Regions from separate parts of the Streptomyces sp. YKOK-I1 genome, predicted to be linked through region 1. Evidence: riboswitches for the same ligand, from Rfam matches in the RefSeq annotation. Region 1 holds a riboswitch; each other region holds the start of a gene.
What was found. Region 1 has a riboswitch for cobalamin ahead of ACYQ8Q_RS30510 (ribonucleoside-diphosphate reductase subunit alpha). Riboswitches for the same ligand answer to the same signal wherever they lie in the genome.
Positions count from the first base shown of each region.

Region 2: another riboswitch for cobalamin. It lies ahead of ACYQ8Q_RS33945 (ABC transporter ATP-binding protein); the one in region 1 lies ahead of ACYQ8Q_RS30510 (ribonucleoside-diphosphate reductase subunit alpha).
Region 3: another riboswitch for cobalamin. It lies ahead of ACYQ8Q_RS11480 (cobalamin biosynthesis protein); the one in region 1 lies ahead of ACYQ8Q_RS30510 (ribonucleoside-diphosphate reductase subunit alpha).
Region 4: another riboswitch for cobalamin. It lies ahead of ACYQ8Q_RS33930 (CbtB domain-containing protein); the one in region 1 lies ahead of ACYQ8Q_RS30510 (ribonucleoside-diphosphate reductase subunit alpha).

Region 1 is NZ_BAAGDR010000001.1:6,815,093-6,822,689, forward strand. Features, by position in the region: gene ACYQ8Q_RS30510 (ribonucleoside-diphosphate reductase subunit alpha) at 1-1,862, opposite strand, end outside; cobalamin riboswitch at 1,987-2,111, opposite strand; gene ACYQ8Q_RS30515 (GNAT family N-acetyltransferase) at 2,164-2,670, opposite strand; gene ACYQ8Q_RS30520 (NACHT domain-containing protein) at 2,825-6,439, shown strand; gene mctP (monocarboxylate uptake permease MctP) at 6,450-7,597, opposite strand, start outside.
Region 2 is NZ_BAAGDR010000001.1:7,606,843-7,614,439, forward strand. Features, by position in the region: gene ACYQ8Q_RS33940 (histidine phosphatase family protein) at 1-162, opposite strand, end outside; gene ACYQ8Q_RS33945 (ABC transporter ATP-binding protein) at 159-1,037, opposite strand; cobalamin riboswitch at 1,176-1,375, opposite strand; gene ACYQ8Q_RS33950 (molybdopterin-dependent oxidoreductase) at 1,534-1,983, shown strand; gene katG (catalase/peroxidase HPI) at 2,044-4,230, opposite strand; gene ACYQ8Q_RS33960 (Fur family transcriptional regulator) at 4,258-4,704, opposite strand; gene ACYQ8Q_RS33965 (TetR/AcrR family transcriptional regulator) at 4,912-5,562, shown strand; gene ACYQ8Q_RS33970 (MFS transporter) at 5,725-7,338, shown strand.
Region 3 is NZ_BAAGDR010000001.1:2,675,514-2,683,110, forward strand. Features, by position in the region: gene ACYQ8Q_RS11455 (hypothetical protein) at 1-724, opposite strand, end outside; gene ACYQ8Q_RS11460 (alpha/beta hydrolase) at 895-2,031, opposite strand; gene ACYQ8Q_RS11465 (class II aldolase/adducin family protein) at 2,554-3,210, opposite strand; gene ACYQ8Q_RS11470 (inorganic phosphate transporter) at 3,441-4,691, shown strand; gene ACYQ8Q_RS11475 (hypothetical protein) at 4,726-4,947, shown strand; cobalamin riboswitch at 5,104-5,246, shown strand; gene ACYQ8Q_RS11480 (cobalamin biosynthesis protein) at 5,363-6,304, shown strand; gene ACYQ8Q_RS11485 (cobyric acid synthase) at 6,301-7,597, shown strand, end outside.
Region 4 is NZ_BAAGDR010000001.1:7,599,341-7,606,581, forward strand. Features, by position in the region: gene ACYQ8Q_RS33905 (LacI family DNA-binding transcriptional regulator) at 1-51, shown strand, start outside; gene ACYQ8Q_RS33910 (glycoside hydrolase family 3 N-terminal domain-containing protein) at 58-2,406, opposite strand; gene ACYQ8Q_RS33915 (carbohydrate ABC transporter permease) at 2,495-3,313, opposite strand; gene ACYQ8Q_RS33920 (carbohydrate ABC transporter permease) at 3,310-4,161, opposite strand; gene ACYQ8Q_RS33925 (extracellular solute-binding protein) at 4,257-5,537, opposite strand; cobalamin riboswitch at 5,827-5,982, shown strand; gene ACYQ8Q_RS33930 (CbtB domain-containing protein) at 6,019-6,240, shown strand; gene ACYQ8Q_RS33935 (CbtA family protein) at 6,260-7,012, shown strand; gene ACYQ8Q_RS33940 (histidine phosphatase family protein) at 7,068-7,241, opposite strand, start outside.

The sequences.
Region 1 (7,597 bases):
GAGGCGATGGTGGCGGTGGGGGCGATGGCGAGCAGCAGGCTGTTGCGCAGGCCCGTCGTCGCGATCCGCGCGCGCAGCGCCGCCCAGCGCTCCGGCCAGGTGAACTCGACGCCGTAGTGGTCGGGGTGCAGCACACCCTGCGCCGTACGCGTCTTCTCCCAGGCCGGCAGCGGCCCGCCGCGCTCGGCGAGGTCGGTGGAGGCCTCGTACGCGGCGAGCATGATCCGCTCGGCGATCCGCGTCGACAGCGCACGCGCCTCGGCGGAGTCGAAGGGCAGCCGCAGCTTGAAGAAGACGTCCTGGAGCCCCATCGCGCCCAGGCCCACCGGACGCCACCTGGCGTTGGACCGGCCCGCCTGCTCGGTCGGGTAGAAGTTGATGTCGACGACCCGGTCGAGGAAGGTGACGGCGGTGCGGACCGTGGCGTCCAGCCGCTCCCAGTCGAGGTCGCCGGCCGTCGGGTCGACGAACGCGCCGAGGTTCACCGAACCCAGGTTGCAGACCGCCGTCTCGCCGTCGTCCGTGACCTCCAGGATCTCCGTGCAGAGGTTGGAGGAGTGGACGACATGGCCCGGCAGCGCCGTCTGGTTGGCGGTGCGGTTGGCCGCGTCCTTGAAGGTCATCCAGCCGTTGCCGGTCTGGGCGAGGGTCCGCATCATCCGGCCGTACAGATCACGCGCCGGGATGGTCTTCTTCGCGAGCCCGGTCTCCTCCGCCTTGCGGTACGCGGCGTCGAACTCCTCGCCCCACAGGTCGACCAGCTCGGGCACGTCGGCGGGGGAGAACAGCGACCACTGCCCGTCGGCGTTCACCCGACGCATGAACTCGTCCGGGATCCAGTGCGCCAGGTTCAGGTTGTGCGTACGGCGGGCGTCCTCACCGGTGTTGTCGCGCAGCTCCAGGAACTCCTCGATGTCGGAGTGCCAGGTCTCCAGGTAGACCGCGGCCGCGCCCTTGCGCCGGCCGCCCTGGTTCACGGCGGCGACCGAGGCGTCCAGGGTCTTCAGGAACGGCACGATGCCGTTGGAGTGCCCGTTGGTGCCGCGGATCAGCGAACCGCGCGAGCGGATGCGGGAGTACGACAGCCCGATGCCGCCGGCGTGCTTGGACAGCCGGGCGACCTGGTGGTAGCGGTCGTAGATCGAGTCCAGCTCGTCCAGCGGGGAGTCGAGGAGGTAGCAGGACGACATCTGGGGGTGCCGGGTGCCGGAGTTGAAGAGGGTGGGGGAGGACGGCAGATAGTCGAGCCGGCTCATGAGCCCGTAGAGCGCGGCGACCTCGTCCAGGGAGCGGGCCGTGTCTCCCCCAGAGGGGGGACCCCCATCGGCGAGACCGGACGCGACCCGGAGCAGGAAGTGCTGGGGCGTCTCGATCACCTTGCGGGTGATCGGGTGTCGCAGCAGATAGCGGCTGTGCAGGGTGCGCAGCCCGAAGTATCCGAAGCGGTCGTCGGCGCCGGTGTCGACCAGGGCGTCCAGCCGGGCCGCGTGCAGCCGTACGAACGCGGCGGTGCGGTCGGCGACGAGCCCCTCGCGGTGGCCGACGGCGACGGACTCCGTGAAGGACGTCACGCCCTGGGAGGCGGCCTCCGCGGCGATCGAGACCGTCAGCAGCCGGGCGGCCAGCTTCGAGTAGGCGGGGTCCTCGGAGATCAGGCCGGCGGCCGCCTCCGTGGCCAGCTCGCGCAGCTCCGTCTCGTCCGCCCGCGCCGACCGGCCGCGCAGCGCGGCGGCGGCGACCCGCCCGGGGTCGGCGTCGGGGAGGTCGGCGGTCAGCTCGGTCAGGGTCCGCAGCAGCGCGGTACCGGGACCGTCGGTGTCCGGCTGGATCGCTGAGGCCGGATCGGCTGGCGCGATGGTCACGTGGGGCTCTCCCTCGCTCGGCAGGGGGCCTGGCGGAGCGCAGGGGGCAGCACACGAGCGCGCACGGCGTCGCGTCCACCGGCCCACTCCACGAGACCCGGACGTCAAGGCACCCGGACCGGGACGGCCGGGCGCGCTGTCGGCAGGTCCTCGGACTGACGCTCGTGCACAGACATGCACAAGTACACCGTTGCGGGACAGTTCCGGATTCGCACCGGATTCCCCTGCGGCGACAACGAGCATGAGCATACATCTTGTGCTCGCCTGTCACGCCACCCCCAGATGTTGTGTCGGGGTGGTGTCAGAGTGTCAACTCGTAGGTGAGGAGAGTGACGTCGTCCAGATGCGGCACGGGATTCCAGTCCCGCCCGGGTGTACGGACGAAGCCGAGACGTTCGTAGATCCTATGGGCGGTGTGCATGCTGCGCTGGGTCGACAGGACGACCGCCGCGCAGCCCTCCGTGGCCCGCGCCCGGTCGAGACAGGCCCGTACGAGGGCTTCCCCGGCGCCCCGGCCCCGCGCGTCGTGCGCGACCGCGAGCGCCCGGATCTCGGCCTCACCGGGCCGCGCGATGTCGGCGACGGGACCGGGACCGGCGACGAACGTGACACCGCCGAGGAGCCGCTCGCCCTCCACCGCCACGAGCACCTCCGCGGCGGCGGCCCGCGCGGCCACATCCTTCAGCACCGGCAGATACTCGTCCCCCTCGCCGTAGTCGAGGAGGCCGTCCTGGAGATAGGCCCGCGCGGTGATCTCGCCGAGCGCCTCGTACTCACCGGGATCCGCCCGCCGTATCACGATGTCCATGGCCCCGAGTCTGCCCGAGCCGCGCGCGCGGGCCTCCCGATTTTCCCTGGAGGCGCCCGGGTTGCGGGGTACGGCGGGAGTGATTCCATGGAAGGAGGTGCCGGCGCCCACGGGTCCTCCGTCCCGAGGAACGCTCTCGGAGGGAGAGCACACGATGACCAGGGTCGTCCGTCACACCCCGGGCAAGCAGCGGCCGCGCAACGCGCCGATGGCGACGCTGCACTTCAGACGTGCGGGGCACGGCGTCAGACGTGTACTCCTCGCCCGCTGGCACCGCCTGACGATTCGTCTGGAGGCCCGCCGTGGCGTCACCCGCCCCAAGAAATGGCACCGGTGGTTCACCTACGGCAACCTCACCAGACTCATCTGGCTGATCGCCCTCCTGGCGATCCTCGCCTGGTGCGGGGACGCCGTGTACAGCGCCTTCAAGGGGTCGACCAGCTTCGATGACTGGCTCAAGGACAAAAAAGGTGTCGAAACCCTTCTGAACCTCCTCGGCCCGGTCCTGACCGCTTCGATCGCAGCCGCGCTCTTCCTGTTCTGCTGGTACAGCTGGACCAAACACCGCTACCTCGCCAAGGTCCGCAAGGACCCCCGCCGGCTGGTGCTCACCGCCGGCCAGGACATCGCCGGGATCGTGGGCCGTGAGGCGATCGCCGAGGTCATCGCCCAACGGCTGCGGGACCGCAACACACGCAGGCCCTATCTGCTCGTCGGCGGTGTCGGCGCGGGCAAGACCGCGGTCCTGGTGCGGCTCTGCGAACTGCTGGCCCGGGAGCACGCCGTGCCCGTGCCGATCCGGCTGCGGGACGTGGACGGCGGGGGCGACCTGGACTTCCAGAGCCTGGCCCGGCAGCGCTTCACCGAGGAGGCACCGCAGGGTGTCCTGGCCCGCGGCAAGAACGACCGGGTCTGGCAGCAACTGCTCGCCGACGACAAGCCGGTGGTGATAGCCGACGGTCTGGAGGAGGCTCTCCTCGACGACAGCCTCCAGCAGAACCGGGACAACATCATCCGCAAGGCCATCGAGCGCGCGCACAAGGAGAGACTGCCGCTGGTCATCGCCTCCCGGCCGCACAGCCCCCTGGAGAGCACCGCCGCCGCGATCGTGGAGCTGGAACCGCTGAGCGAGGAGGAGGCGCTGCGCTTCGTCCAGGCGCACGTGCCCGACTCGGACGAGCGGCGCGTGGACTGGATCGTGGAGACGGCGGAGGTGACCGAATCGCCCGTCTACCTCCAGATCGCCCGTGAACTGCACCGTCACGGCGCCCTGGACGACCCCAGGCGGCTGAACACCCGCAGCCGGGACCGCGGCACGCTGCGGCTGTGGCTGCTGGAGCGGTGGAAGGACACGCTGTGCGAGCGGCTGCTGCGCGAGGAGGTCGCGCTGAACGAGCGGGAGCGCCGTGACACGGTCGAGGTGGTGTCCGCCCTGGCGTGCATCGGGCTGCTCCAGGACAAGCTGGAGGTGGGCTTGACCGAGCTGCTCGCCTGCGACTCCCGCTCGGGCGGCCGGAGTACGACGTCCCGGACGGGCCCGCGGACGGGCGCACCGCGCCAGGACCGCAACGGCAGACAGGGCCAGGCCTTCTCGGAGTGGCACCGGCAGAAGATCTGGAACTCGCTCCGCAGGAACCTCGGGGAGGAGGCGCAGCGGCTGCTCACCGAGAGCAGCGCGGACCAGGCCCAGGCGATCCTCGCCCGTTTCGCCGGCAACGCGGACAAACTCGGGCTGGTGGAGGGGTTCGAGAAGAGGGTCCGCTTCCCGCACAGCATCATCCAGGCCTACTTCGGCTTCCGCGTGCTGCATCACCTGGGGGAGCGCGCTGCCGGAGAGCTGGTCGACCAGGCACTGCAACCGCCCGGCCCCAGCCGTGAACTGCTCATCGCCCTGGTGCTGCTGTCCCGTCGGCGTGCGGCGGAGTCGTCCCCGGCCCGGGAGCGCCGTTCCGGCGCCGAGCGCAAGAAGGCGAACGGTGGGCCGATGCGGCCGGCCGGCGTGCGAAGGAACATGCCGGGGCAGCGGCCGCGCACGCTGGGCCAACGGCTCTACGAGGCCGCGAGCCGCCGCACGGACGATCCGAAGGCACTCGATCTCTTCGCCGCGGTCCTGGAAACCCTGTGCGTGGAGCGGGACCGCGCGCTGCTGACCGACGTCATCGGCGACATACGCAACCGCTGGCCGCGCGCCAAGGGGGATCGGCGCACCCTGGAGGACGCGAAGCTGCGGCTGCTCCGACAGATCGGCGCGGTGCTGCGGACGCTGCCCGAGGAGACCGCCACCACGCAGATGTACTGGCAGCTGTACCAGATGGGCATCAAGGAGCCCAGCCACTCGATACGCCTGGCGGCGGCCCAGGAGTGCGGCGCCGGGGGCAACGCCGCGTTCGCCCTGATCCGGGAGCGGGTCGGTCTGCACACCGACCCCGTGAAGCAGTACAACAGCCTGGTCAGGAAGCTGAAGGGCGACAGGAGGCGGAAGTACGAGGCGTGGGCGGAGAAGATGGAGGAGCAGAGCGCCGCCGGTCCGACCGCCCCGGCGGGGCCGTTCGGCTCCGGCGCCTCGCGGTTCGAGGAGCGGGAGGCGATCGACGAGGAGTATCTCGAACAGCGCGTGGACCTGTTCCGGGAGTTCGTGATGCGGGCCTGGATCCTTCCCATGCTCCTGGGCTCGGTCAGCGCGTCCCACCGCGACGAGGCCCGGGAACGCCTCGCCAAGTGGCTGGGCCACCTCGACCCCCAGCTCACCCGGGGCACCCCCGATCTGCCGCTCGTCCTGGAGGCGGCGCTGGCCCAGGGGTTCAAGTACGCCGCCAACCGGCGCAGACTCCATCCGCACGCGGACCCGGGCAACCGTGCCGACCTGATCCGGCTGGCGGAGACCGTGCTGCAGCAGTCCCGGTGCTGGCACGCGCAGGTCAGCCTGCTCCAGGCCCTGTGCCTGTGGGAACTCCCCGACACCTCGGGCCGTCAGGAGGGGGAGAAGGGCAGCGCGCCGGAGCCCGGCCACGAGCACGACGGGCAGCGGGATCCGTCCCGGGCGATCGGTGAGTCGGACGCCGTACAGACCGTGCAGCGGTGGCTGTCGATGGCCGGCACCGTGAACACGCCCGGTGCGCCCGGTGCCGACGGCGACGCGCCCGTGCCGCTGATGCATCCGTTCGTCGCCGAGGCGGGCGACCTGGTGGCCCTCGCCCTGGAGACCGGCCAGCCCGAGCGCTTCCTCTGGATCGACGAGATGGGCGTCGCCGACACCATCGGCTCCCGTATCCGCCACCGGAGCGGCTACCGCAAGCACAACCTGTGGATCCCGCCCTCGTCCGGGTGGAGCACGCTCGACGGCCGCGCCCAGCGCCTGGTCGCCGACATCCTGCTCATGCTGAACCTCATCGAACGCGACGGGCACCCCGACGAGGTCGAGGAGCGGCTGGCCCGTGCGGAGCAGCCCGGTATGCCGCTCCCGCCCTGCATCCGTACCAACCGTGAGCCGCTGCGGCCCGGTACCGCCGCCGGCAGCTCGCCTCCCGTGCCGGGCTCGAACTGTCTGCCCGACTGCAAGTTCCAGCTCTGCCCCTACCCTCCCCGGGGCGGGGTGCCCCGGGGAGAGATCCGCGAGCCGTTCTGCCGTCAGCAGCAGGCCCTGCTGCCCGGCCGCGTCCGACGCTGCTTCCCGCGGCTGCTGCGCCGGAAGACACCGCACTGGGTCGGTATGCGCGTCCGCGAACTGGACCGGTTCTGGGACGCGATGGCCCGGCGCACCCGGGACTAGGGACCGGCGGCTAGTGAGAGCTTCCCGCTGTCGCCGGCGGCAGTTCCACCTGCACCCCGGGGTCGCCCGCGTCCGCCGTGTAGTCCTCGGGCCTGGTCTCGTCGACGCCCTCGGGAGCCTTCGCGGCCTTCAGGACGAAGGTCAGCAGGACGGTGACCGCGATGTTCAGGGTGAACGCCGTGAGGCCGATGTAGCCGATCTCGCCGATGCCGGGGATCTCCTTGGCGGAGCCGCCGAAGTGCTTCTGGGTGGGGGAGGCGACCCCGTACGCGGCGAACGTGCCGTAGACCATGCCGACCGCCCAGCCGGCGAGCAGGGCCCAGCGGTGGAACCAGCGGGTGAACAGACCGCCGACCAGGGCCGGGAAGGTCTGGAGGATCCAGATGCCGCCCAGCAGCTGGAAGTTGATGGCGACCGTCTTGTCCATGGTGAGGACGAAGACGAGGGCGCCGACCTTGACCAGGAGCGAGACCAGCTTGGAGACCTGGGTCTCCTGCCGGGGCGTGGCGTCCGGCCTGATGAAGTCCTTGTAGATGTTGCGGGTGAACAGATTCGCGGCCGCGATCGACATGATGGCCGCCGGGACGAGCGCCCCGATGCCGATCGCCGCGAACGCCACGCCCGCGAACCACGACGGGAACATGTCCTCGAAGAGCTGCGGGATGGCGAGCTGGCCGTTGGTGACCTTGACGCCGGCCGCGATCGCCATGAAGCCCAGCAGGGCCAGCAGACCGAGCATCAGGGAGTACAGCGGCAGGATCGTGGTGTTGCGGCGGATCACGTCACGGCTCTTGGAGGACAGGGTCGCGGTGATCGAGTGCGGGTACATGAAGAGCGCGAGCGCGGAGCCGAGGGCGAGGGTCGCGTACGTCCACTGGCCAGGTTCCGCCGGGGTCAGCGAGCCGCGCGGCTTGCCCGTCGCCGGGTTGGTCTGGCTGAACGCCTCGCCGGCCTTGGCGAAGATGTCGTCGAAGCCGCCCAGCTTGATCGGGATGTAGATGATCGCCACCGCGATGACGACATAGATCAGCGTGTCCTTCACGAACGCGATCAGCGCGGGGGCGCGCAGGCCCGAGGAGTAGGTGTACGCCGCGAGCACGCCGAAGGCGATCAGCAGGGGCAGGTCCTTCACGAACCAGTGGGTGCTCTCGCCGCCGC
Region 2 (7,597 bases), 790 kb from region 1:
CGCACTGGGGGAGACCAGGACCCGGACCGCCGGGCGCAGGGATCCGGCGGCGGCCCGCGCCCGCGCCAGCCCGCCCGCGTCGAGGGAGCATCCGTCGTCGAAACGGGCCTGGCGCAGGGAGTCGTTCATCGCGGGCGGGACGAAGCTGACGCGGCTGGTCACGTGGCGGTTCCTCCAGGAGCGGGGAGCGTGCCCAGGAAGCGTATGTGCGGGCGGTCCCCGGGGGCGGCCCGGGTGACGGCGGCGCGGACGCCGTACACCTCGGCGATCAGCTCCTCGGTGAGGACCTCCTCCGGGGTGCCGCCCGCCACCACACGGCCCCGCCGCAGCACGAGCAGCCGGTCGCAGTACATCGCGGCCAGGTTGAGGTCGTGCAGGGCGACCACGCTGGTGAGCAGGGCGAGCTGGTGCTGGATGTCGAGGTGGTTGGTGGGTTCGTCCAGCAGCAGTTCCCGGGGCTGCTGGGCGAGGGCGCGGGCGATCTGCACCCGCTGGCGCTCCCCGCCGGACAGTGTCCGCCAGGGGCGGGCGGCTTTGTCGGCCAGACCGGTGCGGGCCAGCGCGGAGCGGACGGCCTCCTCGTCCTCGGCGGAGGCGGGCGCCCAGGCCCTGCGGTGCGGGACCCGGCCGAGGCGTACGACGTCGAGGACGGTCAGCGCGACCTGGGTGTCCGCCTGTTGCTCGACCACGGCCACCCGCCGGGCGACGGCGCGGCGCCCCGCCCGCTCCAGCGGGCGTCCGTCGAGCGTGACGGTGCCGGAGGACGGGGCGAGGACACCGGCGAGCAGCCGCAGCAGGGTGGACTTGCCGAAGCCGTTCGGGCCGAGCAGCCCGGTGACGGTCCCGGGGCGTGGGGCGAGGCCGACCCCGTCCAGGATCAGGGTCCCGTCGGCCGACCGACTGACCCGGTCGGCACACAGGCCCGCCGTGGAGGGCTGTCCACGCGCACCTTCTCCCCGCAGTTGTCGAGGGTGACGGGATACCCGGTAGCGGTGCTCCTGGCGGGGGCCGTTCCGGAACCGGCGGAACCGGCGCATCCGGTCAACAGCAGGGCACCGGCAAGGAACAGGGGGAGCGGCGGGACGGACGGGGCGTGCGAGCGGCACGGAACATCCTTCGGCGTCGAGGGCTCATGCGCGAAGCCCGGTCGTGCGGGTGCTCCCCCGGCGTCCTTGCGCCGCCGGAGGCCGCCAGCAGGTCTTCGGACTCGGGGTCATCCGGACGGGGCGCCTTCACGGACCGTTCGCCGTCCAGTGGCCGTTGCCCCGCCCGTCGCCCTCACCGCTGCGCGTCAGCTCCGGATTCGCACCGGATTCCCTGACCCGTCGTGCGTACGTGTACGCACAGGGGTACGACTGGCTTCGGCAAGCTACCACAGGCCCGAGGAGCGGCCCCATGCCGGCGATCAGCCGCATGTGCCAGCGATAAGTGGGACTTCGTATGGCAGAAGCAGATCTCCGCGCTGCATATGAATGGAATATGCGTTTGTGTTCCTCCCCGGCCCGGGTACGGTCACCGGGGAGGTGGTGGCCCATGAGTCAAGGCGCGGAACTCAGGCTCGCCGGTGATCTGGCCCGGCCGGCCCGGCTCACCGTGGCCGACCTGCTGGCCTGGCCCCAGCGGCGGGCCGCGGTCAGCTTCGAGTGCGCCACGAGCGGTGTCCAGCACCACCGCTTCACCGGACCGCTCCTGCACGACGTGCTGTCGGCGGCCCGGCCCGGCTTCGATCCCGCCCGGCGCAAGGACCGGCTGCGGTTCCTGATCGCCGTGCACGGGGCGGACGGGCATCACGCCCTGCTGTCGTGGGCCGAGATCGACCCCGACTTCGGCAACGCGGCCGTGCTGCTCGCCACCACCATCGACGACACCCCGCTCGACGGGGCCGGCCCCCAGCTGGTCCTGCCCCAGGACCGCTGCGGCGCCCGGCACATCAGCGGGATCGACACGATCCGGGTGGACGGCGGCTACATCCCCTGGAGCTGAACGCGAAGGGCGCCCGGGACAGGCCCGGGCGCCCTCGCTCACTTCAGGGGCGGTTCAGGATCAGACCAGGTCGAACCGGTCCAGGTCGGAGACCTTGGTCCAGGCCGCGACGAAGTCCTTCACGAACTTCTCCTTCGCGTCGTCGCTCGCGTAGACCTCGGCGAGGGCGCGCAGCTCGGAGTTGGAACCGAAGACCAGGTCGGCACGGGTGCCGGTCCACTTCAGGTTGCCCGCGTCGTCGCGGCCCTCGAAGGTGTGCTGGTCCTCCGAGGTGGACTTCCAGGTCGTGCCCAGCTCGAGCAGGTTGACGAAGAAGTCGTTGGTCAGGACGCCGGGGGTGTCGGTGAACACGCCGTGCTTGGACTCGCCGCTGTTGGCGCCGAGGACGCGCAGACCGCCGACGAGGACCGTCATCTCGGGGGCGCTCAGCGTGAGCAGGTTCGCCTTGTCGAGCAGCAGGTACTCGGCCGGCAGGCGGGTGCCCTTGCCGGTGTAGTTGCGGAAGCCGTCCCAGTACGGCTCCAGCGCGGCGAACGACTCGGCGTCCGTGTGCGCGTCGGTCGCGTCGACACGGCCCGGCGTGAAGGGGACCTCCACGTCGACGCCGGCGTCCTTGGCGGCCTTCTCGACCGCGGCGGCACCGCCGAGGACGATCAGGTCGGCCACGGAGACCTTCTTGGCCCCGGTGTTGAACTCGGCCTGGACACCCTCGATGACGCTGAGGACGTGACGGAGCTGGTCGGGGTCGTTGGCCTCCCAGCCGCGCTGGGGCTCCAGGCGGATACGGGCGCCGTTGGCACCGCCGCGCTTGTCGCTGCCGCGGAAGGTGGAGGCGGACGCCCAGGCGGTGGAGACCAGCTGGGAGACGGTCAGACCGGAGGCGAGCAGCTTGGCCTTGAGCGCCGTGACGTCGGCCGTGTCGATGGCCTCGCCCTCGGCCTCGGGCAGCGGGTCCTGCCAGATCAGGGTCTCCGCCGGGACCTCGGCGCCGAGGTACTGCGACTTCGGGCCCATGTCACGGTGGGTCAGCTTGAACCAGGCGCGGGCGAACGCGTCGGCGAACTCGGCCGGGTTCTCGTAGAAGCGGCGCGAGATCTGCTCGTAGACCGGGTCGAAGCGCAGCGACAGGTCGGTGGTGAGCATGGTCGGCAGCTGCTTCTTCGACGTGTCGTGCGCGTCGGGGATGATCGCCTCGGCGTCCTTCGCCACCCACTGGTTCGCACCGGCCGGGCTCTGGGTGAGCTCCCACTCGTACTCGAACAGGTTCTTGAAGAACCCGTTGCTCCACTGGGTCGGCGTGGCGGTCCAGGTGACCTCCAGGCCGGAGGTGATGGCGTCGCCGCCCTTGCCGGAGCCGTAGGTGCTGGCCCAGCCGAGGCCCTGGGCCTCGATCGGGGCGGCCTCGGGCTCGGCGCCGACGTTGTCCGCCGGGCCGGCGCCGTGGGTCTTGCCGAAGGTGTGACCACCGGCGATGAGGGCGACGGTCTCCTCGTCGTTCATCGCCATACGGCGGAAGGTCTCACGGATGTCGCGGGCCGCGGCGATCGGGTCCGGGTTGCCGTTGGGGCCCTCGGGGTTGACGTAGATGAGACCCATCTGGACGGCGCCGAGCGGGTTCTCCAGGTCGCGGTCGCCGCTGTAGCGCTGGTCGTCCAGCCAGACCTTCTCGGGACCCCAGTAGACGTCCTCCTCGGCCTCCCAGACGTCGGCGCGGCCGCCGCCGAAGCCGAAGGTCTCGAAGCCCATCTGCTCCAGGGCCACGTTGCCGGTCAGGATCATCAGGTCGGCCCAGGACAGCGCCTGGCCGTACTTCTTCTTCACCGGCCACAGCAGACGGCGGGCCTTGTCCAGGTTGCCGTTGTCCGGCCAGCTGTTCAGCGGCGCGAAGCGCTGCTGGCCGGCGCCGGCGCCGCCGCGGCCGTCGGAGATGCGGTAGGTGCCGGCGCTGTGCCAGGCCATACGGATCATCAGCGGGCCGTAGTTGCCGAAGTCGGCGGGCCACCAGTCCTGGGAGTCCGTCAGCACCGCGGCGATGTCCTGTTTGACAGCCGCCAGGTCGAGGTTCTTGAACGCCTCCGCGTAGTCGAAGTCCTCACCGAGCGGGTTCGCCACCGCCGGGTTCTTGGCGAGGATCTTCAGGTTGAGCCGCTCCGGCCACCACTGGCGGTTGCCGCCGCCCTGGGTGGGGTGTGCCGCACGGTCGTGGGCGACGGGGCACTTCGCCTCGGACGAGGGGTTCTCGGACATAGGGGGGATTCCTTCCGAAGGGGGAAATCAGGGTGCTGCCGCGGTACCGGCGGTGGAACAGGCGGGGCACAGGCCCCAGTAGATGACCTCGGCCTCGTCGATCGAGAAGCCTCGGTCGTCGGACGCGGTGAGACAGGGGGCGTGACCGACCGCGCAGTCGACGTCGGCGACGACGCCGCACGAGCGGCACACGAGGTGGTGGTGGTTGTCCCCGACGCGCCCCTCGAACCGCGCGGGGCTGCCGGGCGGTTCGATACGGCGGACGAGTCCGGCCGCGGTCAGCGCGTGCAGCGCCTCGTACACGGCCTGTACGGAGATGTGGCCGACGCGGTCGCGCACTCCGGAGGCGATCGTCTCGACATCGAGGTGGTCGCCGCTGCGGACGGTCTCCAGCAGCGCGACGCGGGCGGCCGTCACCCGCAGGCCGGCACCGCGCAGCTCTTCGGCGACGGTTCGGGGCTGGGGCGTGGTCATGGGGACAACCTACTCGGCTAAACACGAAGAGTTCAAGAAAACGATGGCAACAAGTTTGGTGTGTCGCGTCGGGGCCGGTTCGTCCCGCTATGGTGGCGTACGGAGTCGCCGGGGACGGGTTCCATTGGGCCGGACGGGGCCAGTGGGGCCGGTGGGGCCCGTGCCAGAATGGGCGTCCCGCCGCCACCACGATCACCGAGGTGCCCCGTGACCAAGCCCGTGGCCCGCGAGCCGCAGCGCCGAAACTCGCGGTCCAACCGGGCGCGCATCCTCGCCACGGCGCGCCGCGAGCTCGGCCGGAATCCCGACGTCACCCTGGAGGAGCTGGCGCGCGCCTCCGGTGTCGTACGGCGCACCCTGTTCGGGCATTTCCCCGGGCGGGCCGCGCTGCTGGAGGCGCTCGCGGAGGAGGCGTCCGAGACGCTGCGCGGGGTGCTGGAGACCGCCCGGCGGCCGGAGGAACCGGCCGAGCGGGCGCTCGCCCACTTCGTGCGCTGCATCTGGCCCGTCGGTGACCGCTACCGGCTGCTGCTCGCGCTCGCCCGGCGTGATCTGGGCATGGAGCGCGTCGCCGAGATCCTGGCGCCCGCCCGTGACGAGGTCACGTCCATCGTGGAGCGCGGCCAGCGCGACGGCGTCTTCCACAACCAGCTCCCGCCCGCCGTGCTGAGCGCGAGCCTGGAGGCCATGCACTTCGCCCTGCTGGAGCAGGTCAACACCGGCGCGCTCGAGGACGACGGCACCCGGACCGCCGTCGTCACGCTCATCGCGGCCGGGGTGCCGGCGGACCGCGCGGGCGCGGTGGTCGAGGAGGTCGCGCCGGAGGCGCCGGCCGAGGAGTCCGACGTCCTGGACTAGGGGCGCGTACGCACGCCCGGCACCCGCGGCACTCGACGAAGGGGCCCTCCTCGGAGGGCCTCTTCGGCGTTTCCGGTGCCGGAGGTTTATTTGCACGCCAGTGGGCAATCGCTTAATCTGCACACCAGTGGGCAATTATCCCGTCGCCGCTAGGAGTCCCCGATGCCCTTGCTTGCCGACACACCCGTGGAGAAGACGACCGGGCCGTACGCGCGGCGCTGGTGGGCGCTGCTCGTGCTCTGCCTGAGCCTGCTGATCGTCGTCATGGCGAACACCTCGCTGATCGTGGCCGCGCCCGACATGACGAAGGACCTGGGCCTCTCCAGCAGTGACCTGCAGTGGGTCATCGACGGCTATACCGTCCCGTACGCGGCGCTGATGCTGGTGCTGGGCGCGATCGGCGACAAGTACAGCCGCCGCGGCGCCCTGATCCTGGGCCTGCTGATCTTCGCGGGCGGCTCGGTGATGGGCAGCCTGGTGGATCGGACCGCCCTGGTCGTCACGGCCCGCGCGATCATGGGCGTCGGCGCCGCGGTGGTCATGCCGGCCACGCTGTCGCTGCTGGTCGCGATGTTCCCCAAGGGGGAGCGCGCCCGGGCCATCACCGCCTGGACCGCCACCTCCGGTCTCGCCATCGCGGTCGGCCCGCTGGTCGCCGGCCGGCTGCTCCGGGACCACGCCTGGGGCTCCACCTTCCTGATCAACGTCCCCATCGCGGTCGTCGCCGTCCTCGGCGCGCTCGCCCTGGTCCCGCCGTCGAGGGCGGTGGGCATGGGCCGGATCGACTACGTCGGCGGACTGCTGTCGATCGTCTCCGTCGGCTCCCTGGTGTACGCCACCATCGAGGGCCCGCACTTCGGCTGGGGTGCCGGCCCGGTCACCGCGGCCGTGGTCGCCGGGGTCGGCCTGGCGGCCTTCGTCGCCTGGGAACTGCGTCACCCGCACCCCATGCTGGATGTGCGCCGGTTCACCGGGCGGGCGTTCAGCGGGTCGATGCTGGCGGTGCTGTTCTTCTTCTTCGGCACCTTCGGCTCGATCTACTACTCCACCCAGTTCCTGCAGTTCGTCCTCGGGTACGACGCGCTGGAGACCGGGGTCCGGCTGCTGCCGCTGGCCGGTGCGGTGTTCGTCGGAGCGGCGGTCACCGGGCGGCTGACCCCGAGGCTGGGCGTGAAGGCCATGGTGGTGGCCGGCATGACCATCGGCAGCGCGGGCGTCTCCCTGCTCACCCGGATCGGGACCGGCTCCGGCTACACCGACTTCGTGCCCTCGCTGCTGCTCCTCGGGTTCGCGATCGGCCTGAGCGTGTCCCCGGCGACCGACACGATCATGGGGTCTTTCCCGGAGTCGGAGCTGGGCGTCGGCGGCGGCGCCAACGACACCGCGCTGGAGCTGGGCGGCTCCCTCGGCATCGCCGTGCTCGGCTCGCTGCTGGGCACCGCCTACCGCGACAAGCTGACCGACCTGGTCGGCGGTCATCTCACGGTGGCGGCGCTGGACACGGCGAAGGACTCGGTGGGCGGCGGCATCGCGGTCGCCGAGCAGATCGCGAAGAACCCGGCCGGCGGTCCCGAGCAGGCCCAGGCCCTGCTCGACGCGGTGCACGAGGCCTTCGCCCTCAGCGTCGCCCGGACCAGCCTGATCGGCGGGATCATCATGGCCGCCGGCACGCTGATCGTCCTGGCGATCCTCCCGGGCCGCGGGCCCTTCGGGGAGGGCCACGAGGAGGAACCGCCACGAACCGCCCAGCCGAAGGACCTGGCGAACGCCGGGTAGGTGAGGGTGCCGGGTGGGTGAAGGTGCCGGGTGGGTGAGGGCGCTGGGTGGGTGAAGGTGCCGGATGGGTGAGAGTGCCGGGTAGGCGAGAACGCCGGGAGACCGAAACGACGGGGGCCGGGCGAAACCGCGCCGGCCCCTCCGCCGCGCTCGCTTCCGTGACGGCCGCCGTCGGGCGGTCCCCATCCGGCGCCCACTTCGCGGCGGGCGTGGGCGGGCGGTCCTCGTCCGGCGCCCACTTCGGCGACGGCCGGGCGGG
Region 3 (7,597 bases), 4.1 Mb from region 1:
GTTCGGCGTCCCGGGCGGGCTCCGCCGGGTCGGCGTCGGCGGAGGGCCCGGGGGCGGCGGGGGCCGGCGGACCGGCCGCGTCGGCGGCGTAGGGGACCTCGCAGCGCTCGGTGCGCAGCTCGGTGACGCGCTGGCGCAGCAGGTCAAGGAGCTGGTCCACGGGGACGGGCCCGGCGGACAGCTGGAGGAAGGAGAGCACCTGGGGCATCGCCGAGACGACCTCGGCGACGGCCGCGGGCTCCTCCTCGGCGGGTTCCGGGGTGGCGAGGGACCAGGCGTCGAACAGGGCGACCCAGCCGCGCAGGACGGCGGTGTCGTCGCGGTCCCAGGCGCGCAGCCGCCAGCCGGGGCGGGCGCTGTCGCCGTGCACCTCGACGAGGCCCGCCAGCCGGGCGGTGTCCCAGTCGTGGCGGACCTGATCCGGGGTCAGGGCCAGATCGCGGGCCGCGCGTTCGGCGGTCTGGCCGGAGAGCGTGGCCTTGCCGTCGGCGGTCGCGGCGTCACCGCCGGGGCCGAGGACGCCGTCGGCCCAGCGCGCGACACGGGCCGCGGCGGCCAGACCTGAGCGTGCCATTCTGGCCAGCTCCGCCGGGGCCGGAGTGCCCTCCGGGGGGCGGGGCGCGGGGCGGCGCGGGCGCCGCTGGTTCACAGCTGTGGGGGCGGCGGCCAGGGGTCGCGGGCGGACGAGTCGAAGCCTGGAGTCGCGCGGGATACGGGACGTCACGGGTGCAGTCTTCCGGTTGACGGTCCGAAAACCCAAACGGAATGTCACCGCGGGCGACGGGACTGGCCAACGCACGGGGTCCGAGGAGCGGCGAGGAGACGGGTTCAGGCCAGTGGTACGGGCTTAAACGGAACCTTCGGGACCGGTGCGGTGGGGAGGTGCCGCGCGGTTCAGCTGAGGGGGGTGAGGAAGCGGCGGAGGGCCTCTTCGTAGGCCTTGGGGTCGGCGTTCCACATGGCGCCGTGCGGGGCCTGGGCGACGGTGTGGAGGGCGACCAGGTCGGGGCGGCGGGCGGCGAGGCGACGGGAGACGTGCCAGGGGGCCACGGTGTCGTCGGGGCCGTGGAAGATCAGGGTCGGCACGGTCAGCCGGGCCGGGTCGGCGATGTCGTCGCCGTGGCCGTCGGGGGTGGCGTGCAGACTGGTGCGGCCCTGGGCGGCGCGGACGGCGAGCGGCAGCAGCACGCCGGGGGTGTGCCGGGCGGCGGCGAGGGCGCGCAGGGTGGACTGCCAGTCCAGCACCGGGGAGTCCAGGACGAGTCCGGAGACGAGGTCGCGCAGCCCGGAGCGGGCCGCGGCGCGCAGGGCCATGGTGGCGCCGGTGGACCAGCCGAGCAGGACGAGGCGCTCGGCGCCGTAGCGGACGGCGTAGCGCATCGCCGCGTCCAGGTCGCGCCACTCGGTCTGGCCGAGGTGGTTGAGGCCGTCCGTGGGGCGGGGGGCGCCGAGGTCGCCGCGGTAGGACAGGGCGAGCACGGGGAAGCGGCGGTGGTGCAGGAAGCCGAGGAGGTTCAGGGCCTGTTCGCGGGTGGTGCCGAGGCCGTGCACCGCGATGACCCAGGTGCGGCGGGCGCCGGGGACGAACCAGGCGGGCAGGTTGCCGAGTTCGCCGGGGACGTCGACGTCGGCGTGGTCGAGGCCCAGGGTGCCGCTCGGGGTGCCGACGTAGAGGTTGGGGGTGAGCCAGACCGCGTCGCCGGGGTCGAGGGTGCCGTGCGTCACCTGTTCGAGGCGGCGGACGACGGTGTCGGCGGAGTGGGCGGCGCCGGTGAGGACGGGACCGACGACCGCGTGGGAGCCGTCGCCGGCGAGGCCGTAGGTGCCGGGGCGGAGGGTGGCGAGGTGCCGGGTGAGGGTCACCTGGCCGGCGGCGGTGCCGTGCACGGTGAGCCGGGGTTCGGTGGGCAGGGGTCGGCCGGGCGGCGCCTTGAGTGCGGCGTCGCTGGCGAGCCGGCCGGCGGCGACACTGGCGGCGCCGGCGGCCAGGGCTGCGGTGACGGCGGCGGCCGTCGCGGTGACAGTGCGCACCCGTCCAGTGTCCTGGCCATTCCTCTTGACGGCCAGCGGGGGCGGGGTGGCGGTGGAAGTACGGGAGGGTTCGGCACCGCCGACGTGCACCGTCGGGGCGGGAAAAAACGACCGGCCGGAGTCAGGACGGCGGGACAAAGTCAGCGGCTGGAGCGATGGGCGGCCGGGCTGAGGCGGCGAGGGTGCGGGAAGGTTCGGCACCGCCGATGGGCTCCATCACGGCTGAGCGCCGTCGCGGCGGGAAGAAGCGACCGCCAGAAGAGAAGTCGGCGGGACGAAATGACCGGCGGAGAGAGGGCAGCGGGGCGAAGCCACCGGCCGGAGAGAGGGCAGCGGGGCGAAGCCACCAGACGGACAGAGGGCGGCCGGGCTGAGGCGGCGAGGGCGCGGGGAGGTTCGGCACCGCCGATGGGCACCGTCGCGGCTGAGCGCCGTCGCGGCGGGAAGAAGCGGCCGCCAGAAGAGAAGTCGGCGGGGCGACGTCGTTGGGTGGGGAGGTGGCGGGCGGGGTGGAGAAGGTGTTCAGGGCTGTTGGCCGTAGTTCTGGAGGCGGGTGGCTGCCTCTGTCATCTGGGTCCTTGTCAGGAGGGTCGGGGTGTGGCCGGGGACCGAGGAGGCGGTGAGCCAGAGGTGGCACATCCACTCCAGCTGGGCCGTTCGGTCGAACGCCTGGTCGAGCGTGGCGCCGTAGGTGAGGGTGCCGTGGTTCTGGAGGAGGCAGCCGGTGCGGTCGGTCAGCGCACGCAGGGCGTGCTCGGCCAACTCCTCGGTGCAGTACGTCGCGTAGGGGGCGACCCGGACGGGGCCGCCGAGGGCGCCGGCCATGTAGTGGACGGTCGGGAGCTCGGCGACGAGGGTCGAGACGGCGGTGGCGTGCACGGCGTGGGTGTGCACGATCGCGCGGGCGTCGGTGCGGCGGTAGACGGCGAGGTGCAGGGGCAGCTCGCTGGTCGGCACGAGCGTGCCGCGCACCTGCCGGCCGTCGAGGTCGACACCGGTGACGTCGTCCGGGGTGAGGCGGTCGTAGGGCACGCCCGAAGGGGTGACGAGCACGGTGTCGCCGACCCGTACGGAGACGTTGCCGGAGGTGCCGACGACCAGGCCGTCGGCGACGGTGCGGCGGGCCGTCGCCACGAGCGCCGCCCAGGCCTGACGTTCGTCGCTCAGCTGTTCACCCATGCCCCGATCCTGCCAGGGGGCGCGACCGCCCGGCACCGGAGGCCGCCGCGTGAGAAGCGTCTCTTCGGGGGGAGCCGGCGGGGGCGGCGGCCCGGTCGCGCTTGGGCGGCGTGCGAACGTAGTGACGACGACCACATTCGGACACCCTCGCGCCCCCCTCAGTTCACCTTCCGTTTACCCAGGTTACCTACCTTCAACAAACCAATGACTTCGAACGATTGCCTGGGTAAATGGAAAACTTCTCGCTGATCCTCGCGATTGTGGTGGTCACCGCACTCGCGTTCGATTTCACGAACGGTTTCCACGACACCGCCAACGCGATGGCCACCACCATCTCGACCGGTGCACTCAAGCCCAAGGTCGCGGTGGCCATGTCCGCCGTGCTGAACCTTGTGGGCGCCTTCCTCTCGGTGGAGGTCGCGAACACGATCTCCAAGGGTCTCGTCGACGAGACCGGCATCCGTCCCGAGGTCATCTTCGCCGCCCTGGTCGGCGCGATCCTCTGGAACCTGCTGACCTGGCTGGTGGGTCTGCCCTCCAGCTCCTCGCACGCCCTCATGGGCGGCCTGATCGGCGCCACCATCGCCTCGGCCGGCCTGGGCGCGGTGCACGGTGACGTCCTGGTCACCAAGGTCCTGATCCCGGCCGTCGCGGCCCCGATCGTGGCGGGCGTCGCCGCGATGCTCGCCACCCGGCTGTCGTACACGCTGGGCAGGAAGGCCGACGGCAAGGCCGCGGCGAAGGGCTACCGCGCGGGCCAGATCGCCTCGGCCGGCCTGGTCTCCCTGGCGCACGGCACGAACGACGCGCAGAAGACGATGGGCATCATCACCCTGGCCCTGGTCGCGGGCGGCGCCGTCGCCCCCGACTCGGACCCGCCCACCTGGGTCATCCTCTCCGCCGGCATGGCCATCGCGCTCGGCACCTACCTCGGCGGCTGGCGCATCATCCGCACCATGGGCAAGGGCCTGACCGACCTTCAGCCGCAGCAGGGCTTCGCCGCCCAGACCAGCGCGGCGACGGTCATCCTGGCCTCCTCCCACCTCGGCTTCTCCCTGTCCACCACGCACTCCGTCTCCGGTTCGGTGATGGGCGCGGGCCTGGGCCGCAAGGGCGGTGTGGTCCGCTGGTCGACGGCGACCCGGATGTTCGTGGCCTGGGGCCTGACGCTCCCGGCGGCCGCCCTGGTGGGCGCGCTGGCCGAGTCCGTCACCGGCCTGGGCGACTGGGGCACGGGCCTGGTCCTGGTCTTCCTCGTCGCTTCCAGCGCGGCGATCTGGAAGATCTCCCGCCGCGAGGTCGTCGACCACACCAACGTCAACGACCACGACCACGCAGAGCCGGCCGGCGTGGTGACCACGGCGATCGCCGCCGTGGCCGTGCCCCCGGCCCACCCGGTCGCCGAGAACCTGGCGGCCACCATCCCGTCCCCGGCCGCCACGGCCACCACCACGACCGAGCCGACGGCTCCGGCCGCCTGAGCCCGCCCACCCGGTACGAAGGAAGAGAATCAGCATGGACATCGACTGGGCGGCCCTGGGCTCCGTCTTCGGCGTCAGCCTCGTGATCACGGTGGCCCTCGTGGCCCTGTTCACCCTCGGCGTCATGGGCCTGTCCCGCCAGGAGCGGGCCTCCGAAGAGGGCGGCTCCGCCGCTCTCGCGGTCACCGGCGCGTACGCGTGCTTCGCCGCGTGCGCGGCCGCGGTGGCGTACGGGATCTCCCTGATCGTCGCCTGACCCATCTGCTCGACCACCGAAGGGGTGCGGGACGGATCGCCGTCCCGCACCCCTTCTGCATGACCTCTCTGCATGACCTCTCCTCAGGACCTCGCGAACCACCCCCGTGTGGGGTTCTGCACACTCTCCCCGTGCAGGTCAACGGCAAGTTGACGGCCCTTCCAGGGGCGTGGTGGACTGCCGGGGCCATGTACGGCGGCAGAAGAGGAAGCCGGTGAGAATCCGGCGCGGTCCCGCCACTGTCACCGGGGTAGGTAGCCCCGGGAGCCAGGAACTCTCGCCGCCGGTCTCGTCGAACCAGGGCGTGGACACCCTGAGTGAGGACATATCGCCATGCTCGCCTGCCGTTCGGGAGTCCGCCCGGCTCTCAGGTACAGCCCAGGATCGCTGCCCGCCCCCACGGCCGGCTGAGCCGATGCGAGCCGATCGCGTCTTCGCGTACGGCGCCGCTGCCGGCCTCCTCGGTGACCTGCTCCTCGGCGATCCCCGCCGGGGGCATCCGGTCGCCGCGTTCGGGCGGGCCGCCGGTGCCGTGGAGCGGCTGCTGTGGCGGGACCACCGGGGACGCGGCGCCCTGCACACCGCCGTGTGCGCGGGTGGCGCGGTCGCTCTCGGGTCCGCCGCCGAGAGGGCCGTACGCCGCTCCCCCACCGCCTCCGTCGTCCTGACCGCCGCCGCCACCTGGGCCGTGGTCGGCGGGACCTCGCTCGTCCGTGAGGCCCGGACCGTCGGGCGGGCCCTGGAGGCGGGGGACGTCGAGGCGGCGCGGGCCCGGCTGCCGCATCTGTGCGGGCGGGACCCGCAGGCTCTCGACGCCGACGGGATCGCGCGGGCCGTGGTGGAGTCCGTCGCGGAGAACACCTCCGACGCCGTCGTGGGCGCCCTGGTGTGGGGCGCGGTGGGCGGGGTGCCGGGGCTGCTCGGGTTCCGGGCCGTCAACACACTGGACGCGATGGTGGGTCACCGATCCGCCCGTTACCGGCGGTTCGGGTGGGCCTCGGCCCGGCTCGACGACCTCGCCGGGTGGCCGGGGGCACGGCTGACCGCCGTACTCGCCGCGCTGGCCGGGGACGATCCGCGCGGGGCCGTACGGGCCTGGCGGCAGGACGCGGACCGGCATCCCAGCCCCAACGCCGGGCCCGTCGAGGCCTCGTTCGCGGGGGCCCTCGGGGTGCGGCTGGGCGGGACGCTGTCGTACGGGGGCCGGGTCGAGCACCGGCCGGTGCTCAACGGGGAAGGACGCGCCGTCGCCACGGGCGACATCGAGCGGGCCGTACGGCTCTCCCGGCGCGTCGGTCTGCTCGCGCTCGGCGTCTGTGTCGCCGGGCGCCTCATCGCAAGGGGGCACAGGTCATGAGCGGGGGTCTCCTCGTCGCCGGCACCACCTCCGACGCCGGCAAGAGCGTCGTCACGGCCGGGATCTGCCGGTGGCTGGTCCGCCAGGGGGTCAAGGTCGCGCCCTTCAAGGCGCAGAACATGTCGCTGAACTCCTTCGTGACCCGCGAGGGCGCGGAGATCGGGCGGGCGCAGGCCATGCAGGCGCAGGCCTGCCGCATCGAGCCGACCGCGCTGATGAATCCCGTGCTGCTCAAGCCCGGTGGCGAGCAGAGCAGTCAGGTGGTGCTGCTCGGCAGGCCGGTGGGCGAGCTGAGCGCGCGGGGCTACCACGGGGGGCGGCAGCGGCAGCTGCTCGGGACGGTGCTGGAGTGTCTCGCAGAACTGCGGGGCACGTATGACGCGGTGATCTGTGAGGGGGCGGGGAGTCCGGCCGAGATCAATCTGCGGCGCACCGACATCGTCAACATGGGGATCGCCCGGAATGCCGGGCTGCCCGTGCTGGTCGTCGGGGACATCGACCGCGGGGGTGTCTTCGCCTCCTTCTTCGGGACGGTCGCTCTTCTGTCGGAGGAGGACCAGCGGCTGGTCGCCGGGTTCCTGGTGAACAAGTTCCGGGGGGATGTCTCGCTGCTCGAACCGGGGTTGGACATGCTCCACGGGCTCACCGGGCGGCGGACCTACGGGGTGCTGCCCTTCCGGCACGGGCTCGGGATCGACGAGGAGGACGGGATGGGGGTCCGGAACTCCCGCGCCTCCGCCCCGGTCGGCGAGGACGTGCTGCGGGTGGCCGTGTGCGCGGTCCCGCTCATGTCGAACTTCACCGATGTCGACGCGCTCGCCGCCGAACCCGGTGTCGTCGTGCGGTTCGTGGACCGGCCGGAGGAACTGGCCGACGCCGATCTCGTCGTCGTCCCCGGGACGCGCGGGACCGTCCGCGCGCTGGAGTGGCTGCACGAGCGCGGGCTCGCCGACGCCCTCGTCGGCAGAGCCGCGGAAGGGCGCCCGGTTCTCGGCATCTGCGGCGGCTTCCAGATCCTCGGCCGGCACATCGAGGACGAGGTCGAGAGCCGTCGGGGGCAGGTCGAAGGCCTCGGGGTGCTGCCCCTGAGGGTCAGGTTCGCCCCCGAGAAGATCCTTGCCCGGCCGGAAGGGGAGGCACTCGGGGAGCCGGTCTCGGGATACGAGATCCACCACGGGGTCGCCGACGTCCAGGGCGGCGAAGCCTTCTTGGACGGCTGCCGGGTCGGGCAGACCTGGGGCACGCACTGGCACGGCTCGCTGGAGTCCGACGGGTTCCGGCGGGCGTTCCTGC
Region 4 (7,241 bases), 780 kb from region 1:
GCGACGGAACTGGTGCTGCGGACCTCGACGTCCAAGCCCCGCAGCACCTGAGGGGCGTCAGCCCCGTACGACCGTCACGGGCACGTCGTGATGCCGTACGACGACGGCGTCGCGCTGCTCGCCCACGAGCCGCAGGCTCGCGTGCGCCGGGGTGTCCCCGCTGGAGGACCCGGCGTACAGCAGGATCTCGCCGGGTTCCACGATCCGCCGGCCGTCCAGCCCCGTGAAGGCCAGCCGGTCGGTGTGCACCTCGAAGCGGACCGTGGCCTCCTCGCCCGGCTCCAGCGCGGCCTTGGCGAAGCCCAGCAGCTCCCGCACCGGCCGGGTGACCTGGGCGACCGGGTCGGTGACGTACAGCTGGACCGTCTCCGCGCCGGCCAGCGGCCCGGTGTTGCGCACCCGCACCGACACCGTGAACCGCCCGTCCGTGGGCACCAGTTCACGGTCCACGGTCAGTCCGTCGACGGCGAACGTCGTGTACGACAGCCCGTGCCCGAAGGGGAAGGCCGGCGTCGGGTCGAGGTTGGACAGCCAGCTCTGCCGGTCGCCCAGCGGCGGGTGCAGATAGGTGTACGGCTGGCCGGCGGGCGTACGCGGGATCTGCACGGGCAGCTTGCCGCTGAAGTTCGTGGTCCCCGCGAGGAGTTCGGCTACCGCGCGGCCGCCCTCCTCGCCCGGCAGGAAGACCTGCACCAGGGCCGCCGTACCGGAGGCGAACCGGCCCACGGCGTACGGCCGCCCGCTGCTCACCACCAGCACCACCGGCGTTCCCGTCGCCAGCACGGCCTCCACCAGCTCCTCCTGCACCCCGGGCAGCCGCAGATCCTCCACGTCACAGCCCTCGCCCGAGGTCCCGATGCCGAACATCCCGGCCTTGTCGCCGACCACCACCACGGCCGCGTCCGCGCCCGCGGCCTCGGCGACCGCGCCCGCGATCCCCGACCGGTCCGGCTCCCGCACCGGGCAGCCCTCGGCGAACCGCCAGTCCACACCCGGGAGTTCAGCGGCCAGCGCGGCGCGCAGCGACACCGCTTCGACCCCGTTGCCGAGGTCCTCGCGGTCGGAGAGGACATGGTTGGGGAAGCTGTAGCAGCCGAACATCGTGCGGACGTCGTCGGCGCACGGCCCGATCAGGGCGATCCGCCCGGCGGACGGCAGCGGCAGACCACCGGAGTTGGCCAGCAGCACGGCACTGTCCCGGGCGACCGCACGGGCCAGCCGCCGGTTCTCCGGCTTGTCCAGCTCCAGCTCGCCCGCGCGCAGGGCGGGCGGCTCCGGATCCCAGTCGGCGTCCAGGAGCCCGAGCGCGAGCTTCTGCCGCAGCACCCGCCGCACCGCCCGGTCGACGTCCGCCTCGTCGGCCTTCCCCGCGCGGACGGCCCCGACCAGCGCCGCGCCGAAGCCGCGCTGGTCCGGCAGTTCGACGTCCAGGCCCGCCCACAGCGCCCGCGCCCCGGCGTCCGCCAGATCGGCCGCCACCCGGTGCGCGTCCACCAGGAACGGCAGCGACCAGTAGTCCGAGACGACGGTCCCCTCGAAACCCCACTCCTCGCGCAGCACCCCGGTCAGCAGCCGGCGGCTCGCGGCGGGCGCCTCGCCGTCGATCTCGGCGTACGAGTTCATGACCGAGCCCACCCCGGCGGCCACGATCCGCTCGAACGGCGGCAGGATCACGTCGTGCAGCTCGCGGGGGCCGATCCCGACCGGGGCGTGGTTGCGGCCGCCCATCGACGCCGAGTACCCGGCGAAGTGCTTGAGCGTGGCGTACACCCCGGCGCTCTGCAGGCCCCGCACATACGCCTCGCCCATCGCCCCGACGAGATACGGGTCCTCGCCGTACGTCTCCTCGCAGCGCCCCCAGCGGTAGTCGCGGATCACGTCCACGACGGGGGCGAGGCCCTGGTGGACCCCGGCCTCGGCCATGTCGGCGCCGATCGCCTCGCCGACCCGGCCGATCAGCGCCGGGTCGAAGGTGGCCGCCATGGCGAGCGAGGTGGGGTAGATGGTGGCGCCGTACGTGGTGAAGCCGGTCAGGCACTCGTCGTGCGCCATGGCAGGGATGCCGAACCTGCTCTGCCCGATGATCTGCCGCTGGCGGGCCGCGAGCAGCCGGGCGTGTTCCAGCGCGGGCCGGGGCACGGTGCCGTAGGGGCGGGTGAGCTGGCCGAGGCCGTGCCGGGCGGTCTCGTCGAGGTCGCCGACCCGGCCGAAGAGACTGGTGCCGGGGGCGACCTCGGGGCCGGCCGGTTCGACGTCCTCCCAGGTGCTGCTGAGCTGGGCGACCTTCTCCTCCAGGGTGAGGCGGGCGAGCAGCGCCTCGACGCGTTCGCCGGCCGGGAGAGCGGCGTCGGTCCAGGGACGCGCCGGGGAGAGCTGCCGAGAGGGGTCCGGCGTGGTGGTCGTCATGCACGACTCCGTTCTTGGGCATGCCGAGGAGGGCCGGCGCCCCCGTGGCGTCGGCCTCTTCGTCTGCGGCGGTGGGTTACGCGGTCGGTTACTTGGAGAATCCGGCGGTCAGTCCGGCGACCAACCGGCGTCTGGCGAGGACGAAGACCACCAGCATGGGAAGGGTGGAGAGCACCACCGCGGCCATCGTCGCGGGCACGTCGATGCCGAACTCGCCCCGGTAGAGCGTCAGAGCGAGCGGCAGTACGGCCTTGTCGCCGCTCTGGGTGAGGATCAGGGGGAACAGGAAGCCGTTCCAGACCTGGAGGCCGTCGTACACCGCGACCGTCACCAGCGCGGGCCGGGCCAGCGGCGCCGCGAGCGAGAACAGCATGCGCCAGTCCCCGGCGCCGTCCACGACCATCGCCTCGAACAGCGAACGCGGCACGTCCCGCAGGAAGCTGACCAGGATCATCACGGTGACCGGCAGCGCGAACGCCGCCGAGGGCAGCACGATCGCGAGCAGACTGTCGTACATATGCATCCGGATGATCAGCAGATAGACCGGGATGATCACCGCTTGGAGCGGGATCGCCAGGCCCAGCAGATACAGCCGGAAGGTCAGCCGGGAGAAGCGGTCGGCGTGCCGGACGATCGAGAACGCGGCCATCAGGGCCACGACCACGGTGACCGCGACCGTCGCGGCGGTGACGACGACGCTGTTGAGCAGATAGGTGGTGAAGCCGCCGTCCAGGACGGTCCGGTAGTTCTCCAGCGTCGGGTGTCCGGGCAGGGACAGCGGGCTGGCGGTGGTGAAGTCGCCGCGCCCGCGCAGGCTGGTGACGACCAGCCAGTACACGGGGACCACGACCAGCGCGGTCCACCCGAGGGCGGCGCCGCCGGCGACGGTTCTGCGCAAGGCGTTCACATGCCCTCCTGCTGGCTGTCCATCCGGGTGAAGCCGGACAGGCGGGTGGTGAGCAGCGACAGCGCGAGGCCGAACACCACCAGCAGGGTGGCGATCGCGCTGGCCCGGCCCATGTCGTGCGACTGGAAACCCGTGATGTACATGGCCAGCGGCAGGACCCGGGTCGCGGTGCCCGGGCCGCCCGTGCCGCCGGACAGGACGTAGATCAGATCGAAGTAGGTGAGCGAGCCGACCAGCATCAGGGTGCTCGACGTGACCAGCGTGTACTTCAGCTGCGGCAGCGTGATCCGCAGGAAGCGGGTCGCGGGACCGGCGCCGTCGATGGCGGCGGCCTCGTACAACGAGACCGGGATCTGCCGGATGCCCGCCTGGTACAGCAGGGCGTGGAACGGCACGAACTGCCAGGCGATCACGAAGATCACAGTGTAGAGAGCCAGGTCGGGGGAGCCGAGCAGCGGCCGCGCCAGCCAGTGCAGCCCGGGCGTGGCGCCGATGCCGAAGGACGGGTCGAGCAGCGCCTGCCAGGTCAGACCGATCGCCACGGCCGACAGCAGCAGCGGCAGGAACCACACCACGGCGAACAGCGCGCGCAGCCGCCCCTTGGGCGACTGGAACACCCCGAGCGCCAGTGAGACCGGTGTCTGGACCAGCCAGCTCACCGCCATCACCTTGAGGGTGAGCCAGAGCGCCTGCCAGGTGGCGTCGTCGGCGAGGACCCCGCTCCAGTTGGCGGACCCGGCCCAGCCGAGCGAGCCCAGACCGTCCCAGCGGGAGAGGCTCAGCACCACCACGCCGACCAGCGGCACCAGACCGAACAGAGCGAACAGCAGCAGCGCGGGCGCCGCCATGAGCAGGGCACCGCCCGGGCGGCGCCGTGAACGGGCCGTGGCCGGCCGCGTCGTGGAGGACGCGACCGGTCGCGGCGTACGGACCACCGTGGTCATTACTGCGCCGCCTCGCTCATGGCCGTGCCGAACTCCTCCGGCTCGATCTGCCGCAGGAACGACTTGTCCACGTTGGTCAGCAGCGGATCCGCCTGGTCGGAGGGGAGCGCCTGGTCCCAGGAGAGCTGGAACGTCGGGGAGTTCTGCACCAGCTGGTATACGAAGCTCAGCCACTTCTTGTCGTCGGCCGACTTCACCGCCGCCAGCTTGGTGTCCAGTCCGTTGACCGGAGGCACACTGCCCGCCGCGAGATAGGCGTCGACCTGGTCGCCGTTCAGGACGTAGTTCTTCAGGTAGGTGAGCGCCGCCGACTTGTTCTTGCTCTTCGAGTTCAGGGACAGGAAGTTGGAGGGGTTGCCGACGATGGCCTTCGGGTCGCCCGCGCCGCCGGACACCGACGGGAAGGCGACATAGCCCAGGTCCTTCTTCACGAAGTCCGGTGCGGCCTTGACCAGGTTGGCGTACTCCCAGGTGCCCATCAGCTCCATCCCGGCCTTGCCGGTGTAGAGCAGCGCGGTGGAGGCGCCCTGGTCGTAGCTGACGGAGGAGGCGTTGTCGCCGAACGCCCCGGCCTTCGCGAGTTCCTGGAGGCGGGTGTTGGCCGCGGTGACCGCCGGGTCCTTCCAGGCCGCGGCGTCACCGGAGGCGATCTTGGTGAACACCTCGGAGCCGCCCTCGCGGTCGAGCAGGTACTCCAGGTACATCAGCGTCGGCCACTTGGAGTTCGCCGCGAGGGAGATCGGGGTGACCCCGTCGCCCTTCAGCTTCTTCACGGCGGCCAGCAGTCCGTCGTACGTCGTCGGCGCCTCCACGCCCGCGTCCTTGAGGACCTTCTTGTTGTAGTAGAGGACCACCGGGGCCAGCCCGTTGGCCGGTATGCCGTAGACCTTGCTGCTGAACGTGGCGCTCTGCAGCACGCTCGGCGTGAACCGCAGCAGCCCCACCTGAGCGTCGGTCAGGGCGTCGACCTTGTCCGCCTTCACATAGTCGTTCAGCGCGCCGCCGCCCCAGCTGAAGAAGATGTCCGGGGCCTGGTCCGCCCCGAACGCCACCCGCAGCTTCTGCTTGTAGTCGTCGTTCGCGAACAGCCGCAGGGTGATCTTCTCGTCCGGGTGGTCCTTGTTGTAGGCGTCGACGGACTCCTTGAGGATCGTCTGGTCGTTCAGCGCCCACATCGTCAGGCCCTTCGACGACGAGCCCCCCGACGACGATCCGCCCGGCCCCGACGTCCCGCACGCGGCGAGCAGGCTCAGCGCCGCCGTCGCGGTGACCACGGCCACCGCCGCGCGTCGTGTTCTCGGAAATACCCGGATTCCGTGCATGCTCTGCCTCTCTTCTTCCCGGCATGCTCGGCATGCCCTGTCCGTTCGGCAGGCGGCCGGGCGGCTCGCGCGAAAGGCTTTCGACCGCCCTCGCCGCGGACGGCTCGCCTGCTGGACCGGGACACTGGCACGGCCGTCACAGCCAGGACAAGGAGGGGAAAACCGCCGGTTACGAAACATTTTCGAGCGTCCGGGGCGGAACGGCCGGAGCGAGGAGAGCCGGATCACGTCGGACAGTGCGCTCTTGGCCAGTTCGCCGGGGCACGGTACCTTCACTCTGATATCGACGACGGAAACACGGAAGCCGGTGGAAATCCGGCACGGTCGCGCCACTGTGAACGGTGCGCTCCTGGTGGAGGGGCGGACCGCGAGTCAGACCCGGGGCCGTCGTCCTGTGCACCACCGAGATGGGACGCGAACTCCCAGAGGAGGCCCTGCCATGGCGCAGCACGTCGCCCAGCCGACCACCGCCGCACCCGCCGTTCCCGCCAAGCTCCCGCTGAAGGACATCGCTCCCTGGGCGGTCTTCTTCGGCATCCTCATGCTGGTCCTGCTGTACTTCGTCGGCGCCGAGCAGGGCGCCACCTCCGTCGTCTCCGGCGAGGGAGTCCACGAGTGGGTGCACGACGCCCGCCACCTGCTCGGCTTCCCCTGCCACTGACGAGGGACGCCGCACCGCCATGAACTCCGCAACCGTGCGAAACCTCCTGGTGCGGGGCATGCTCGCCGGCCTCGCGGCCGGCGTGCTCGCCCTCGTCGTCGCCTACTTCCTGGGCGAGCCGAACGTCGACAGCGCCATCGGTTTCGAGGAGGCCCACGCCCACGAGCACGAGGTCGAACTCGTCTCCCGCTCCCTTCAGTCCACCGCCGGTCTCGCCACCGGCGTCCTCGTCTACGGGGTCGCCTTCGGCGGCGTCGCCGCCCTCGCCTACTGCTTCGCCCTCGGCCGGGTCGGCCCCTTCGGCCCGCGGGCCACGGCGCTGCTGCTGTCGGGGGCCGCGCTGCTGGCCGTGTACGTCGTGCCGTTCCTGAAGTACCCGGCCAACCCGCCCGCGGTCGGCGACCACGACACGATCGCCAAACGGACCACCCTGTTCTTCCTGATGATGCTGCTCGGTGTGCTGCTCGCGATCGCCGCGGTGATCGCCGGCAAGCGGCTCGCGCCGAGGCTCGGCACCTGGTACGCCACCGTCGTCGCCGTCCTCGGCTTCGTCACCCTGATCGGTCTGGCGTACGCGTTCCTGCCCACGATCAACGAAGTCCCGGCGGACTTCCCGGCCACCCTGCTGTGGCGGTTCCGCCTGTCCACCCTCGCTCTCCAGATCACGCTGTGGACGGGCTTCGGCCTCGTCTTCGGCGAACTGGCCGAACGGCTCCTGAACCCCGGGCCCGTGAAGGCGCCGGCGCGGACGGCCGTGACCGTCCCGCAGTGAGCCGACCGCAAGGACGGTGAACGCACAGGGCCCCCGGATCCGTCCGGGGGCCCTGTCATACGCGGTCGTCCGTTGATTCGCCGGCCGGGTCCAGCGGCTGCCCGAGCCGCAGGTTCCACCGGCCGTCCCGCCCGCTGACCGAGGTGACGCTCAACGGGGGCACGTCGAGCCGCCAGAACGCCGCCGCCGGCGCCCCCAGCACCCGCACCACCACGGCCCGCACGATCTC